3 regions of the Paenibacillus sp. CF095 genome follow, and region 2 is predicted to be linked to each of the others. Evidence: riboswitches for the same ligand, from Rfam matches in the RefSeq annotation. Region 2 holds a riboswitch; each other region holds the start of a gene.
What was found. A riboswitch is a leader RNA that binds a small molecule or an ion and turns the genes downstream of it on or off. The one in region 2 is predicted to bind S-adenosylmethionine.

Region 1: linked by a shared signal. The riboswitch ahead of metA (homoserine O-acetyltransferase MetA) and the one ahead of BLS69_RS25690 (methionine ABC transporter ATP-binding protein) in region 2 are both predicted to bind S-adenosylmethionine.
Region 3: linked by a shared signal. The riboswitch ahead of mmuP (S-methylmethionine permease) and the one ahead of BLS69_RS25690 (methionine ABC transporter ATP-binding protein) in region 2 are both predicted to bind S-adenosylmethionine.

Annotation. Positions count from the first base shown of each region.
Region 1 covers NZ_FMZN01000001.1:3,399,152-3,404,471, forward strand. The annotation lists gene BLS69_RS14805 (trans-sulfuration enzyme family protein) at 1-506, opposite strand, end outside; gene BLS69_RS14810 (PLP-dependent transferase) at 503-1,690, opposite strand; gene metA (homoserine O-acetyltransferase MetA) at 1,715-2,632, opposite strand; SAM riboswitch class I at 2,869-2,992, opposite strand; gene corA (magnesium/cobalt transporter CorA) at 3,444-4,379, shown strand; gene BLS69_RS14825 (HRDC domain-containing protein) at 4,450-5,320, opposite strand, start outside.
Region 2 covers NZ_FMZN01000004.1:269,535-274,854, reverse strand. The annotation lists gene BLS69_RS25710 (DUF2515 family protein) at 1-284, opposite strand, end outside; gene BLS69_RS25705 (thioredoxin family protein) at 427-771, shown strand; gene BLS69_RS25700 (COX15/CtaA family protein) at 1,070-2,008, shown strand; gene BLS69_RS25695 (Cthe_2314 family HEPN domain-containing protein) at 2,204-2,920, shown strand; SAM riboswitch class I at 3,050-3,190, shown strand; gene BLS69_RS25690 (methionine ABC transporter ATP-binding protein) at 3,317-4,351, shown strand; gene BLS69_RS25685 (methionine ABC transporter permease) at 4,352-5,011, shown strand; gene BLS69_RS25680 (MetQ/NlpA family ABC transporter substrate-binding protein) at 5,087-5,320, shown strand, end outside.
Region 3 covers NZ_FMZN01000006.1:68,534-73,853, forward strand. The annotation lists gene BLS69_RS27760 (spore germination protein) at 1-548, shown strand, start outside; gene BLS69_RS27765 (Ger(x)C family spore germination protein) at 545-1,747, shown strand; SAM riboswitch class I at 1,818-1,919, shown strand; gene mmuP (S-methylmethionine permease) at 2,012-3,424, shown strand; gene mmuM (homocysteine S-methyltransferase) at 3,402-4,469, shown strand; gene BLS69_RS27780 (ABC transporter permease) at 4,553-5,320, opposite strand, start outside.

The DNA of each region.
Region 1 (5,320 bases), on a different contig from region 2:
TCAGTTACGGCAGCGATATCCGTAATTCGCAGTGTAGGGTTGGACGGTGTTTCCATATAAACTGCCTTGGTGTTTGGCTTGAGTGCCGCTTTTACTTCATCAATGTTGGTCATGTCTACAAAGGTTGTCTCGATCTGCATACGGCTTAATATGGAAGTAAGCAAACGATACGTACCTCCATATACGTCTTCCGTTACAATCATGTGATCCCCTGCGGAGAACATCATGAACACGCTTGAAATCGCAGCCATCCCCGAAGAATAGGCAAAGCCTCGTGCACCGCCCTCCAGCAATGTGATGTAATCTTCCAAAGCCTGACGTGTCGGATTACCCGAACGACTGTAATCATGCTGAGGCGGATTGAAGATATCAAAATGATGGAAGGTTGATGCTTGGTAGATCGGTACACTGGATGCTCCAGTCGTTTTGTCAATTTCATCTCCAAAATGGAGCAATTTGGTATCAAATTTCAACTCGGAATTAGGCTTGTTATTGGACTCACTCATGAGTGCACGCCTCCTTCCACTTCCTGTTGTGCAGCTGTCAGCGCATTGCCGAGATCTGCAATCAGATCATCCGCATGTTCAATGCCTACGGAGAACCGGAGCAAACGGTCATCCACACCCACGGCGTCACGAATCTCAAGCGGAATATCCGCATGCGTTTGTACCGCTGGGTAGGTCATGAGTGATTCGACTCCGCCGAGACTTTCGGCAAAAGCAATGAGTTTGATATGACGCAGCAATGGTTCAACATAACGTGCATCCTTCACTTTGAAAGAGAAGATACCTGTGTTACCCGTGGATTGTTTGTTCTGTATCTCATACCCCGGATGATCGGATAGACCTGGATGATATACTTCAACCACCGCTGGGTGCTCAAGCAAGTATTTAGCAATAGTAAGTGCATTGTGCTCATGACGCTCCATGCGAAGAGCCAGCGTTTTCATACCTTTCATCAACTGGTAGGAGTCACTTGGAGACAATACCGCTCCAATGGAATTATGCAGGAACGCCATCTCTGCAGATAACGCTTCACCTTTGGTAATAATTAGTCCGGCCAACACATCATTGTGTCCGCCCAGATATTTGGTAGCGCTATGAATGATGATATCGGCACCCAGTTCAATCGGACGTTGGAAAAATGGAGTCAGCAACGTGTTGTCAACAATAGTCAACAGGTTGTAACTTTTCGCCCAGGAAGCAACGGCTTCCACATCGGTGATCATCATCAGTGGATTGGTTGGTGTCTCAATAAATACAGCTTTTGTATTCGGCTGACGAACCTTCTCCAGTGCTGCAAGGTCATTCGTGTCCACATAACTTGCCGTTACGCCGAAACGGGACAGAATACGTTCCAGCAGACGATAGGTTCCACCATACAGATCCAGCGATACAATCAGATGATCCCCTTGACCAAACATGGCAAAAATCGTTTGCAGCGCGGCCATTCCCGAGCTACAGGCAAACCCTGCATCACCAGACTCCAGCGCTGCGGCCGCTTCTTCCAATACTTTACGGGTTGGATTAGTCGTACGAATATAATCAAACCCCGTGCTTTGTCCAAGCTTCGGGTGGCGAAACGCAGTGGATTGATAGATCGGAAAGTTAATGGCGCCTGTTACCGGTTCATTGATGGACCCAATTTGTGCTAAGCGGCTTTCGATTTTCAACTTGTTGTTGTCTTCCATTGCTGCATCCTCCTGTAATCTCGATTAGATTTGCGGGCCAATATCGTAAGGTGTTTCTTGATACACATAGTAATTGAGCCAGTTAGAGAATAATAAGTTGGCATGAGCGCGCCAAGTAGCCGGTGGCACACGGGAAGGATCATCATTCGGATAATAATGTCTAGGCAATGCGATATCCAACCCTTTGGCTGCATCCCGGTCATACTCCCACTTTAATGAGAACGGGTCATACTCGGCATGTCCTGTGGCAAAAATCTGTTTGCCGTCTTTGGTAGCAACCAGGAAGATCCCCGCTTCCTCGGATTCAGCCAAAATCTCTAAATTCTCATTCTTTTCAATATCTTCGCGTCTCACTTCCGTATGACGGGAATGTGGAACGTTGAATACTTCATCGAATCCACGCAACAACGGAACATGTGGTTTATTGATGGTATGCGGGAAAACGCCAAAACACTTTTCATCCAGTGCAACCTTAGGTACGTCAAAATGATGGTATAAACCTGCCTGGGAAGCCCAACATATGTGGAGGGTTGAAGTCACATTGGTTTTAGTCCATTCAAAGATCTCTTGGATTTCATTCCAATAGTTCACGTCTTCGAAATCCATCTGTTCCACCGGAGCACCCGTAATAATCATTCCATCGAAACGGCGGTGCTCAATCTCATCAAAGGTTTTATAGAACAGATCCAAATACTCCTGAGACGTATTCTTCGACGTATGGGATTTGGGATGTACGAGAACAACATCTACCTGAATAGGCGTGTTTCCCACCAGACGAAGCAATTGTGTTTCGGTCGTTTCCTTTGTGGGCATCAGGTTTAATATAGCGATACGGAGTGGACGAATATCCTGCTGATATGCAGAAGTTTCATCCATGACGAAGATATTCTCTCCTTCAAGTACTTCTTTTGCTGGTAGAGTATCGGGTATTTTGATTGGCATAGTAAGTCTAACTCCTCCTTTTGCATAGATAGATGCAGCCACCCCTGGCTTGATGTCTTCACATCAATACAGGTATAGACTGCCTTGAGCTTGTAAAAACATTGAATTGCTCTTTCATCCAACGTTACAAACAACCTCAAGTTCCTTAGCGAAAATCACTGCTGAGAAGTCGGGGCATATAACAAAGACCTTCCTCGGATTTCGAGAAAGGTCATATGTAAAAAAGATATGCGCCTCTCTCATCTCTCAGTTACAACAGTGCCACTTGACACTTAGTCGCTGCAAGAATTAGCACCGTGCGGTATACCGCCGGTTGCCGGGTTTCATCGGGCCAGTCCCTCCACCTACTCTTGATAAGATTTCGCTGTATTAGATTGTAATTAAATATGGTTCACCGTCTACTTTATTACATTAATGCCCTCACGTCAAGATGCAGTTCGATGTCTGCTTCCCAGATCGGAACCGTTCATCATCCGTTGTCATACACTGCCTCAGGGCGCGAAATAGACACATTTTTGCGCTTGAAAGCACCTTGTACCAGCGGTATACTAAACAAGGTGTTATAAACCCTTATGTGAGAGGTGACATATTAAATGGATGGCGACCCGAGGCCTGACTGGCAGCCGAATTCCGACAAACTGCATAGAGAATTGACATCAGCATGCCGGCAGCGGGACGTGACTTCCGTTTGATTATATAGTGAACGCAGCCCTGATCTCCAGGCTCCGCTGCCGACCGGCTGATTTGTTCTTTTTGCGCCCATAATGATAATATCCGCCAAGTTGGCGGGTGCAGAAGGAGTAGATTAACGATGAAAATCCGGTTGGTAAACAACGGTGTATTTATTCCGGTGGACGACATTCAGCAGGCGCTGACTCCACCAGCGGAAGGGTTTTACTGGATTGATGCAGACGTAGACGATTTGGCGGTACTTCAGCCGCTGTTCTTGATGCATGATCTGGCTGTGGAAGACTGTCTTAGTGACGAAGAACAACGTCCGAAGATTGAAATTTATGAGAACCATTATTTTATTGTGATTAATAGCATCCGTTTCGATGATGAAGAGATATTTCTACGTGCGGTGAACTTATTCCTCGGCAGACATTTCATTATTAGTGTTACGAAGCAAAAGGTCAGCGAATTGCGCACACTGAAACCAATCCTGTGGGAACAGGAAATCAGTACACCGGATCGTCTGTTGTATTTGCTGGTTGACTTGATCGTTGATAATTATTTCACCGTAGGTGACCGAATTGAAGCACGGATCGAGAAACTTGAGGAAGACATTCTGATGCACACCAAAAAGTCACATCTGAATGAAATTATCGGGCTACGCAGTGAGATTCTGTGGCTGAAAAAAGTCCTTGGACCTCAGAAAGAGGTCATTAACACCCTGAACAAAAAAGATCTGCGTCTCATCGATGATCAACTGCAAAAGTATTTCAGTGACATCTATGAGAATGCTGTAAAAATATCTGAAACCTTTGAGACTTATCGCGACCTGATGGGCAACTTGCGAGAAGCCTACCAATCCAGTATTGCTAACCGGGCGAATGAGATCATGCGTGTATTTACCGCCATTACCACGGTCTTCATGCCGCTGACGGTCATTACCGGTATATACGGCATGAACTTTACGAATATGCCAGAGCTTAACTGGAAATACAGCTATTTTGTTGTGATTGGCCTGATGGTTACTCTGGGCCTGAGCATGTTCTTCATTTTCCGCAAGAAAGACTGGGTATGAACTCGTATGAAATAACAAAGACGAAGCGCTCCTCCGGGAGAAACGCCTCGTCTTTTTTCATTTCTGATCATTAACCAACATTCTTCTCTGTCTCTGCGTGCCGACGAAAACGGATTCGAATCATGCGCAGTCTTTCATAGACCTGCTCCAGACTTCCTCCATCGGGTTTCTCTCCTCCATACACCTTATGTAATACTGGCTTCAGGAACGTATCTCCCAGCTCCTCATACGCACTCCATACGGCCTCTTGTTCGTTCTCTGGCATCACTGCCAGCTCCACGTCAAGAAGACAATCGGTGTCATAACCTTCGTGATCCAGTGCCTCTAACAGCTCAACCAACTCGCGTCGGGATAATCCAGAACGATTAACAATCTCCTCTAACGTATACCCTTCCTTCATGCCTTCAAGCACCTGCTTACGCGTGGTGAACTTATCAAGTTCCTGCTTGTACTTCTGCTCTCTCTGCTTGTATAACCAACTCTCATACTCTTCTTCCTTCAGCGCCGTGTATACCCAGTCCAGCGGGAATGTCGTTGAACGCTCCAACCCGTTTGTAATCTCCATCCATTCCGTACCATACTCAGTCGCTTTGCTCTCTCCTACGCCCGGCAGTTGCATCAGTTCATCCAGCGATTGCGGAACAAAGGCACTGATCAAACGCAGCAGACGATTCGTTGCAATAAAATACGGTGCCTTCCGGTCAGACACAGCTCTCTTCCTGCGCCATGTGCACAGATCCGTATATAATTGTTCATTGCTGTATAACTCACTGTAACAATGGAGCCGCTGTCCACCATAACTGCGTGACTTCAGATCATCATTCTCATGAAATAACCCCTGCAACTGCGGTCGGTACCCCTCACTCATCTGTATGGCAAGCTGATGACGGTAAATATGAAGCAGCTCCTCCCAAGAAGTCCCTTCATACCAGATGCTGTCC
Region 2 (5,320 bases):
ATGATGCAATCTTCTTCGCAGACGAGTGCGCTTTGAACCTGGTCCGTGCGTGCAAAAGATTTGTTGCTGGCAGGTAACAAACGCTCCACCTCAGACTGTAAGGCAGCTGCCGTATCTGTATCCCACTCGATGTCACGCAATGGGTGACGAAGCTGTGCAGAAGCTTGCCATGCAGCCTGTTTGCCACGCCAGATTTCCCGGGCAGCACCCGGAATAGAACGGACCATCTGCAGGAGGGACCCGTGATGTTGTTCGCTGGAAGAATCGGTTCTGGTGGAAGTCATGATGTGACATCCTTTCATGATGTTCTGGGTTTAAATTCACAGACCATGTGGTTTATTCTAAGTATGCGCTGATTATTTGACTTCCACTCGCCAATTTGCTTCACTTAGGGTAAGACAAGGTACAGAAAGGGAGATGAACCGAATGGAACAGATTACTTCCAAACCGGCTTTTGATGTAGCCATCCAATCCCCACGTTTGACAATTGCCGTATTCAAGGCAGACTGGTGTGGTGACTGCAAATACATCGATCCGTTTATGCCTGAGGTTGAAGAGAAATATGCACGTGAACTGACCTTGATTGAGGTTGACGTAGATCAGGTTGGAACGGTTAGTGAAGAGCAGAATATTCTTGGCATTCCGAGCTTTGTGGCGTATACAGATGGCCGCGAACTCGTACGGTATGTGAACAAGCTGCGCAAGTCGAGAGAAGAGATTGAGCAGTTCTTGGATCGCGCAGTCGAAGTGTACAACACGATCCATAAATGATAATAAAAGTATGACAGGTTCATGTTGTAAAAGGGTATACTAAAAGAACGCCATTTCTCTTGAAATAGGGAAATGGCGTTTGTATGTTCGGCATGTTCTATGCAAGAGACGTTTCTGTACATAACTCCAATGACCTGTGGGTCATTATTTCAGCAGACGTTAACATTTTGTCACAAAGCGCGACGTCAATGAACATTTTATCCGGTATAATGAATTTAGTTGTGAAATAAGTGTCAAAGTACCGAAACAAGCGGAGAATATTCTCCGCCATCTTAAACCAACAGCGGGTGAGAAAAAATTGAAACACTTAACTTTGTTTAAATGGTTAACCGTATTAACCTGTCTTGTCATGTTTCTGGCCACTTTTGGTGGAGGCATCGTAACCAAAACGGAATCTGGCCTTGGCTGCGGAACGGAATGGCCTTTATGTAACGGAAAACTCGTTCCGGCGCATACTGTGGCTTCACTTATTGAATATTCCCATCGCGCTGTAAGTGCACTGGCTGGACTGTTGTCCATTGCCTCGTTTGTTGCTTTTCTGCGGTTTGGCAAGTCACGCCGTGACCTGCAATTGTTTTCTTTCTTAACTCTGGTATTTGTTATCGTCCAGGGAATCATGGGGGCTTTTGCCGTTGTCTTCTCCCAATCTTCAGCAGTCATGGCACTGCATTTTGGCTTTGCACTGATTGCTTTTGCCAGTTCTCTAATGATGGCGCTGGGCATCAGGCAAGAGGCAAAAGATGGCGGATTGGAGCGACTGAATAAATACCCTCGGGTTAGTAAAAAATTCAGGAATCTGGTCTGGTTCTCCACCATTTACACATATCTCGTGGTATACACGGGTGCATTTGTGAGTCACACGGATTCTGCCGGCGGATGTTCCGGATTTCCGCTCTGTAACGGGCAGATTATTCCTGAGCTTTCGGGTGGGGTAGCGGTTGCTTTTGCTCACCGTGCAGCAGCTGCGTCGCTCGTGATTGTTATTGCAATCCTGGGTCACTTCGCTTACCGTAATCATCCGGACAATAAGGAAATGCGTACTCTGGGTGTGGTATCCGTTGTTCTTATTCTGATGCAAGTAGTCATTGGTATTTTCATGATGGTGACAATGAACCGTCCGGAAGTATACATGTTCGTAGCTCTTGCTCATATGCTGGATATCGCCATATTGTTCGGAGTCTTAACGTATATGAGTTTCCTGGTGTACAAGCTGTATCGCCCGGTTAATCGTTTCTAAGATATAGATTCACTTTTTCAAAGGTACTTGGGCTAAATATGAAAGTCCACCATCCAGTGATGTACATCATTGGACAGGTGGACTTTGTTTGATGTCAGGGGGATCAGGGCAACCTATGGCAAGCAGCAATTACACGGATTGGATGATGTGTTAAGGTGATGAATTCTTGTTGATTTGGAAAAGAGGAGGTTAGATATGCTGCGAACGTTGTTGGGGGAAAAGCCACGTATAAACGAAGGTAAATTGAAGGCAGCGATGGACGCAATGGCGCATACGCTTGAGCTATTTCAACGACAAATGCATGTGGACCATGATCCCACGCATGACTATCGGAAGCTGTATGTGTGGACTCAGGGACTCATCTCCTCACTGGATGAACTGGAGCAAAGCTGTTTCGCTGCTGCTCATTTTCGCAAAAGGGTCGTTGCAGGTTCAACGGATGATATGACGCCGACTGAAAAAGCCGAGTATGCTCGGTATGTGTATTTCTACAAAGATGGCTTTATCCGCTGCTTTGCCATTCTGGATAAAGTCGGCACCGTCTTAAATGAAATATTCCAACTGAATACGTCAAATACCAAAGCGCATTTTTCCTATTTTACTGTGTTGAGGCAGTTCGATTATGCGAGGGAGCATCATGATCTTGCGTTGCGATTGATTCAGATCAAGGACTCTTATCGTGAGCCGATGAGCAAGCTGCGCAAACGTCGTAATATGGAAATTCACTACATGAACTCCGAAATGCACGATGACCTGTGGCAGTTACACCAGACCTTGCAAGGTAAAGTGAAGTTGGAGGATCTGAATCAGCATGTGCAGGAAATGCGTCAAGGCGTCGATATGGTCTGTGAAACGTTAACAGCCTCTTATAGTTATATCAATAATATATGGAAAAGAAATAATTCCCTTTGACAAATCGGAATACTTGGAATATACTGAGTTTCAATCGAATGTTACACGGATAGAACTGATATTTCGGAAGTTACGTTCACATTATAAAGCATAAACTACATGAACTTATAAAATCCTACAATAACATATTTCTTATCGAGAGCGGCGGAGGGACAGGCCCGATGAAGCCCGGCAACCGATTTGTAACGACATGATCTTGTATCATTCGTTATAGATGTTAGGTGCTAATTCCTACAAAATGGTGCAAGACACGATTTTGGCAGATGAGAAGGTATATTCTTTCACGTGAAGAGCCCTCTTTGTATCTGCAAAGGGCTCTTTTTTTGTACTTTAAGGGGAGTTTTCCTTTAGATCGGGTAAAGATACATGTAGGTGGTTGGAAAGGGGCAAGTGCGATTGATTGAATTAAAAGGTTTAACAAAAACGTACGGCAAAGGGGCAAAATCTACAACAGCGTTATCTGAGCTGAATTTGAGCATCCAAAAGGGCGAAATCTACGGAGTGATTGGCCATTCTGGAGCGGGCAAAAGTACATTGATTCGCTGTATTAATTTGCTGGAGCGCCCTACGGAGGGTGAAGTATGGGTTGACGGAATAAACCTGACTGAACTGAGCAAAACCGAATTGCAGCAACAGAGACGCAAGATCGGGATGATTTTCCAACACTTTAATCTGTTATCCTCGGCAACGGTATATGACAATGTAGCTTTTCCACTAAAACTTGTGAATACACCCAAAGATGCCATTGATCGCAAAGTGAAGGAAATGCTCGCACTGGTTGGTCTGGAACACCATAGCAGCAAATATCCGGCTCAATTATCGGGTGGACAGAAACAACGTGTAGGGATTGCGAGAGCACTTGCAAGTGACCCAAATGTACTTCTCTGTGATGAGGCCACTTCGGCACTTGATCCGCAGACGACAAATTCAATCCTGAAGTTATTGCTCGACATTAACGAAAAGTACAACCTTACGATTGTTCTGATTACACATGAGATGCATGTCATTCAGAACATCTGTGACAAAGTGGCTGTCATTCATCAAGGCGGCATTGTGGAACAAGGACCTGTAACAGAAGTGTTCCTGAAGCCGCAGCATGCCATTACGCGGGACTTCATGATGCGTGACCATGAAGCTGGACTTGCTCTCGAAGAGACCGCTCTGGCGAATTCAGGCGTTGAATTGCAGGCAGGTGTTGCTTCCAAACTTGTGAAGATATCCTTTCTGGGTAACAAAACGTATGAAGCGATTTTGTCCAGGACGGTACGTAAGACGGGTGTGGATTTTGCCATCCTGCAGGGTACAATCTCTACGATTAAACAGGTGCCTTATGGACAGCTGACCGTTCGGTTCGAGGGTGATTCAATTGCGATTGATCGGACGATATCAGAATTGACCGCAGAGGGACTTGATGTGGAGGTGCTTCGTTAGATGGATTTTTCAACAGTTCGCTGGGAAGAGGTTGGTAAAGCCTCCATTGAGACACTGCAAATTTTGGGTGTATCAGGCTTGTTTACCGTTATCTTAGGTTTACCGCTCGGAGTTCTGCTGTTCATGACGGCTAGATCTGCTTCGATCAAGTCACGGGCAGTGTACACGATACTATCTCTGATTGTTAATATTTTGCGCTCAGTCCCATTTATCATATTGATTGTTGCTCTTATTCCATTCACTCGTATACTCGTCGGTACAGCTACAGGAGTGTTAGGTGTTATACCACCTTTAGTTATTTCAGCAGCTCCTTACTTTGCTCGCTTGGTGGAGACGACGTTGCGAGAAGTTGATCGGGGTGTCATTGAAGCGGCGCAGTCGATGGGTGCATCAACCGGACAGATTGTAAGACGGGTGTTACTGCCTGAGGCACTGCCTGGTCTGCTTGCTGGTATAACAATCACGATCGTTACGCTTGTCTCTTATACGGCGATGGCGGGCATGGTTGGTGGTGGAGGTCTTGGAACACTGGCAATTAACTATGGATACTTCCGTTATCAAAATGAAATCATGATTATATCTGTAGTGTCGATGATCATTCTTGTGCAAATTCTCCAGATGGCTGGGGATCGCTTGGTTACATTTTTCACCAGGAAATAACACATAGATAACATGATGGATATGCATTTATGCGGACGCCACATGAAAAAAATGATTAGAGAAGGGGTTTTACACATGAAAAAATGGTCTTTCGCTCTACTTAGCCTTATGCTGATTGCGGTTCTTGCAGCTTGCGGGAACAATAAGGACGCCGATAGCGGCGCAGACAATTCAGCAGGCGCACCACGCACAGTTGAATTGAAAGTTGGAGCTTCACCTACACCACACGCAGAGATCCTGGAAAGCATCAAGCCTGAACTGGAAGCACAAGGTATTCGTTTGCAAGTTGTTACGTTTAATGACTATGTA
Region 3 (5,320 bases), on a different contig from region 2:
TTTTCCATGGGTTGAAGCCTTCACTATTATCTTATACAGGCTATGAGGTGATGTTAATCATGACTGCCTATATGAAAAATCCGAAAAAGAGCAATAAAGCGATGACCTGGGGGATACTCATATCCACTATTATCTACTTGATCACGGTCGTGATGGTTATAGGCAGTTTATCGCTCGATGGCATCAAAACTCGAACCTGGCCAACGTTGGATTTGGTAAGGAGCTTCGAAATTCAGGGTCTGATATTCGAGCGTTTTGAATCCTTATTGCTGGTCATCTGGATTATGCAAATCTTTTCGACTACAGCTATTACACATTACTGCGCTTCGGTGGGTATTCGTGACTTGTTTCGTTCCAAAAAAATCAAAGGCATCATGTACGGCCTGCTTCCGTTCATTTATCTGACAGCAATGATGCCCAAAACCGTGGATGATACCTTCAAACTAGGAGATATGCTGGGCAATGTGTCCGTATTTTTATTTGGCATTTTACCTCTGATACTACTGTTGTTAAGTCTGATTCGCAAAAAAGGAGGCAAGCATGCATGATTACATTCCGTATGTTGTTACGCTTAGCCACTGTATTATGCATTCTCTTAACGATATCCGGATGTTGGAGCAGTCGGGAGATAGAGGATCTAAGTGTCTACGTCGGTCTTGGGATCGATATCGGCAAAGAGACGGAATTTGAGAAAGACATCGCTAATCAGGGAGGAGCGTATTCCAAGCAGAACAATTTGACGGCCACGGTACAGATTGCTCCCGGTAATTCCAGCAGTCAAAAGAGCCAACAATCCGGTTCGCCTTCTTCTGGTAAAACGTCCTATTCCAATGAACAGCTTACCGGAGATTCCTTGCTGCAAATCTTTCGTCAGTTTGCACTGAGGCGAGATCACCCGCTCATCGGACATCATCTGAAGGTCATCGTTGTGTCCAAGGATATTGCCAAAAAGTATGGTCTGGATCAGCTGCTGGATTTTGTACTTCGGGATAACGATATTCGCCCTAACTGTCTGGTGTTGATTAGCCATCATCGCGCTGTTGATGTACTGACTTCAGATGATCCTTCCCGGATTCCAGCATTTTATCTGACAGGCATTACCGGTAATTCGTACTTGTCCAATAAAATCCTGGACCCCGTTCTACTCTCCAAATTAGATGCACAAATGCAATCTGGTTCCAGCTTCTTGCTCCAAAATGTACTGAACTCCAATGGAGAGGACAAATTCTCCGGTGCCAGTATCTTTGATGGGAAAACGACCAAATTCATCGGGGAACTCAGCCAAACGGATCTAGAAGGGCTATCGTGGATCAGACCTAAAGAAAAAGGAGGCATCTTGAAGACATACAATAAAGCGGGATTCACCGTGGTATATGAAATGAAAAAGAAAAAAACAAAAATAATTCCAAAAGTGGTTGGCGATGATATTTCATTCCATGTGAAGACTGAATCCGAAGGTTGGTTGATGGAGGATTGGCGTGCTCCCGAGGAAGAGGAAAAAGGTGCTTATCTCAGAGAATTGGAAAAAGAATTTGCTGAACTGGCCGAACAACAGATTCGACAGGTGTTATACAAACTTCAGCATACCTATAAAGTAGATGTTGCGGATTTTCGGGATAGCTTGCGTATCAAAGAACCCAAAACATGGAAAAAAGTCAAAGACGATTGGGATAAAATTTTTAGCACCGTGCCGATCACGTATGAGGTAAAGACCACCATCACCAATCCGGGGTCTTCCACCGAATAGCGAGGTGTGCCATTTATTATTTAAATGTTGACACATTCATGATAGATCGCTATATTTATAAAAAATCATTTTCTTATCCAGAGAGGTGGAGGGACTGGCCCTTAGAAACCTCAGCAACAGATCTGAAGGATACTGTGCTAATTCCAGCGGGTGAAAGCCTGATAGATAGGAGCGTTTGTTTTTATTTGTCAGTAACGGCGCACTCTTTAGGCAGAGTGGGTCTTTTTTGTTTTTTCTGGATGAAGAAGTAGGGGAGCAGCAGGTATGGAGAACAACAACGACAAAGGGCATTTTCAGCGGAAAATGCAGGCACGGCATGTGGTCATGCTCTCTCTAGGAGGAGTCATTGGAACGGGATTATTCCTCAGCTCAGGGTACACCATTCAGCAAGCGGGACCACTGGGAACCATTCTGTCCTATCTGATCGGAGCCATTGTTGTATATCTGGTGATGCTCTGTCTTGGTGAACTGTCTGTTCATATGCCAGAGACGGGAGCATTTCATAGTTATGCAGCCAAATATATCGGACCGGCAACAGGCTACACGGTGGCTTGGTTATACTGGTTAACCTGGACTGTTGCGCTTGGCTCCGAATTCACAGCCGCCGGATTGCTGATGCAGCGCTGGTTCCCATCGGTCAACGTATGGATATGGAGTGCGCTCTTTGCACTGATGATCTTTCTGTTCAACGCTTTAACAGTGAAATTATTTGCGGAATCCGAGTTCTGGTTCTCATCTGTAAAAGTAGTGACTATCGTAATCTTCATTATTATCGGTGGCGCAGCCATGTTTGGTATCATTCCCATGGCGGATTCTGAACCGGCTCCATTTCTATCAAATATTACCGCATCCGGGTGGTTCCCTCATGGGGCTACAGCGATATTGATGACTATGCTTGCTGTAAACTTTGCCTTCTCAGGCACCGAGTTAATCGGCATTGCCGCCGGTGAGACGGAGAATCCGGAAAAGACGATACCAAAGGCTATTCATACAACGCTGTGGCGTTTGGTTATTTTCTTCATCGGAACGATTGTTATCTTGTCGGCCTTGCTGCCCATGTCGGATGCCAGTGTACTGGAAAGTCCGTTTGTAGCGGTAATGGAGCGGGTGGGAGTACCCTATGCAGCAGACATTATGAACTTTGTTATTCTAACGGCGATTCTCTCTGCTGCCAATTCGGGCCTATATGCATCTTCACGGATGCTCTGGTCTCTGGCTGATAAAAAAACAATCTCTCCGTGGTTTGCTAAACTGACCAAACGCGGGGTACCGCTGAATGCACTTCTGATCAGTATGGTGGGTGGTGCACTAGCTTTGCTGTCCAGCATCATTGCACCAGGTACCGTGTATATTACTCTGGTCTCCATCTCAGGTCTGGCTGTCGTTGCGGTATGGATGAGCATCAGTGCCTCCCAATACATGTTCCGCAGACAATATATCCGGGAAGGACATGCGGTCAAAGATCTGGTCTACCGCACACCACTGTATCCGGTGGTACCAATTGTTTCATTTATATTATGCCTGGCTTCATGCATAGGTATTGCCTTTGACCCGACACAGCGAATTGCGCTGTATTGTGGGGTTCCGTTTATCGCAGTATGTTACGCTGCTTATTATCTGACAGAACGTGTGAATAAGAAAAGAGGACAAGTACATGACGCAAGCACAACAGACTAACCCCATAGAACAGATCCTGCGTGAACATCCGGTCATGATTCTGGATGGAGCGCTGGCAACGGAACTTGAACAGCATGGATGTGATCTCGATGATCCACTATGGTCTGCTCGTGTGTTGCTTGAGAATCCGGATGTTATTGTTCAGGTCCATGCAGATTATTTTCGAGCAGGAGCCGACTGTGCGATTACATCCAGTTATCAGGCGACGGTGGATGGTTTCCGCAAGAGAGGGATTGATGAACAGGCAGCACTGGAGCTGATCCGCAAGACGGTGGAACTGGCTGCACAGGCGAGAGATGACGTGTGGGCAGAAGTGCAGGACGGTTTAGTAGGGAGAGAAAGCTCGACAGGTCGGCTTATAGGAGTTCCTTCGGTACGTTCCGAGACCGTGGAGAATGAGGAGCATATAACAGATCGTACAGGGGATCGCGAAGAAGACAGTCTTCGTCCACGTCCAATTATTGCCGGGTCCGTTGGACCGTACGGCGCCTATCTGGCGGATGGTTCAGAGTATGTGGGACATTACGGCGTGTCGGATGAGACGCTTGCCGCATTTCACCGTCCACGTATGGCGGCGCTGATTGAAGCGGGTGCTGATATTCTGGCGTTTGAGACGATTCCTTCCCTGCAGGAAGCACAGGTGCTGGTTGATGTACTGAAGGAGTTCCCTCATGCGTATGCTTGGTTATCTTTTTCTTTAAAAGACGGGACAAGCATCAGTGAGGGCACACTGTTTGAGGTATGTGCACAGACGTTTGGCTCCGAGCCGCAGATTGCAGCGATTGGCCTGAATTGTGCTCCCATGGAAGTGGTGACGGAAGCAGTGGGTATTTTGAGCCGTACCAGCGATAAACCTGTTATTGTGTATCCGAACTCGGGAGAAGTATATGATGCAGCAACGAAGACGTGGAGCGGACAGGGTACATGTGGCAGTATGAGTGATGCTTCGGAGCAGTGGGTTGCTGCGGGCGCAAAAATTATTGGTGGCTGTTGCCGTACTACGCCACATCAGATTGGTGCACTTGCGAAGAAGTGGCGGAAATAGTTCATATGAATAAAACAAGCCCTTCCACCTCCTATAGAGGTATGGAAGGGCTTGTTTTATTGTGTTAAGGCATCCTTATTACATTATTCGATAACCAGCATACGTGGGGATGCTTCCCGAATGATTTGCGAAGAGAACCATGAGCCAAGACTGGCTGCAATGATGCTTAGACAGGTGAACAGTACCATTCCACCCCAATGCAGGATCAGTGGAAGTTGTACGATACCATAACCGGAAAGGACCATTTCGAGTAGAAGAGGCAGCAGATATACGCCGACGAAAATACCCAGTATGGCTCCCACGGAGGACAGTATGAACATTCCCATGGTGAGCGACAACCGGATTTGGCGAGATGTCATTCCCAGCGATTTGTATATCCCGTACGTTCTGCTTTCTTTACGGATATTGATTCTACAGGTACTGAAAATAATGATGAATGTCACAATGATAAACAGCAATCCAATCAGGCTCATCGGGTAGATGAGGATGTTAGCAGCTTCCGCGTAAACCGAATCAAGCAATGTCTTCTGAGTAACTACCGAAGCAAAATCTTTAAATTGCTCATTTAATTCCGAGGCAACCTTATCCGCTTGTGCCGTATCGTTCACATTGATGAAGATAACATCGAATTCACTATAACCCGGGTTCACACTTCTCATGGCATCAATGGTGATTCTGCCTGAGACAGACATGTTGGCGATCGCCTGATAGATGCCTGTAATGAGGAAGGTACGCTTTTCTCCTTCAATATAGATATCGATAAGATCACCGAGATCTTTATTTGATGTTTTGGCTACACTTACACCAATGGCAATTTCATTCGCATGTTGTGGGTTAACCCCTTTTAACGT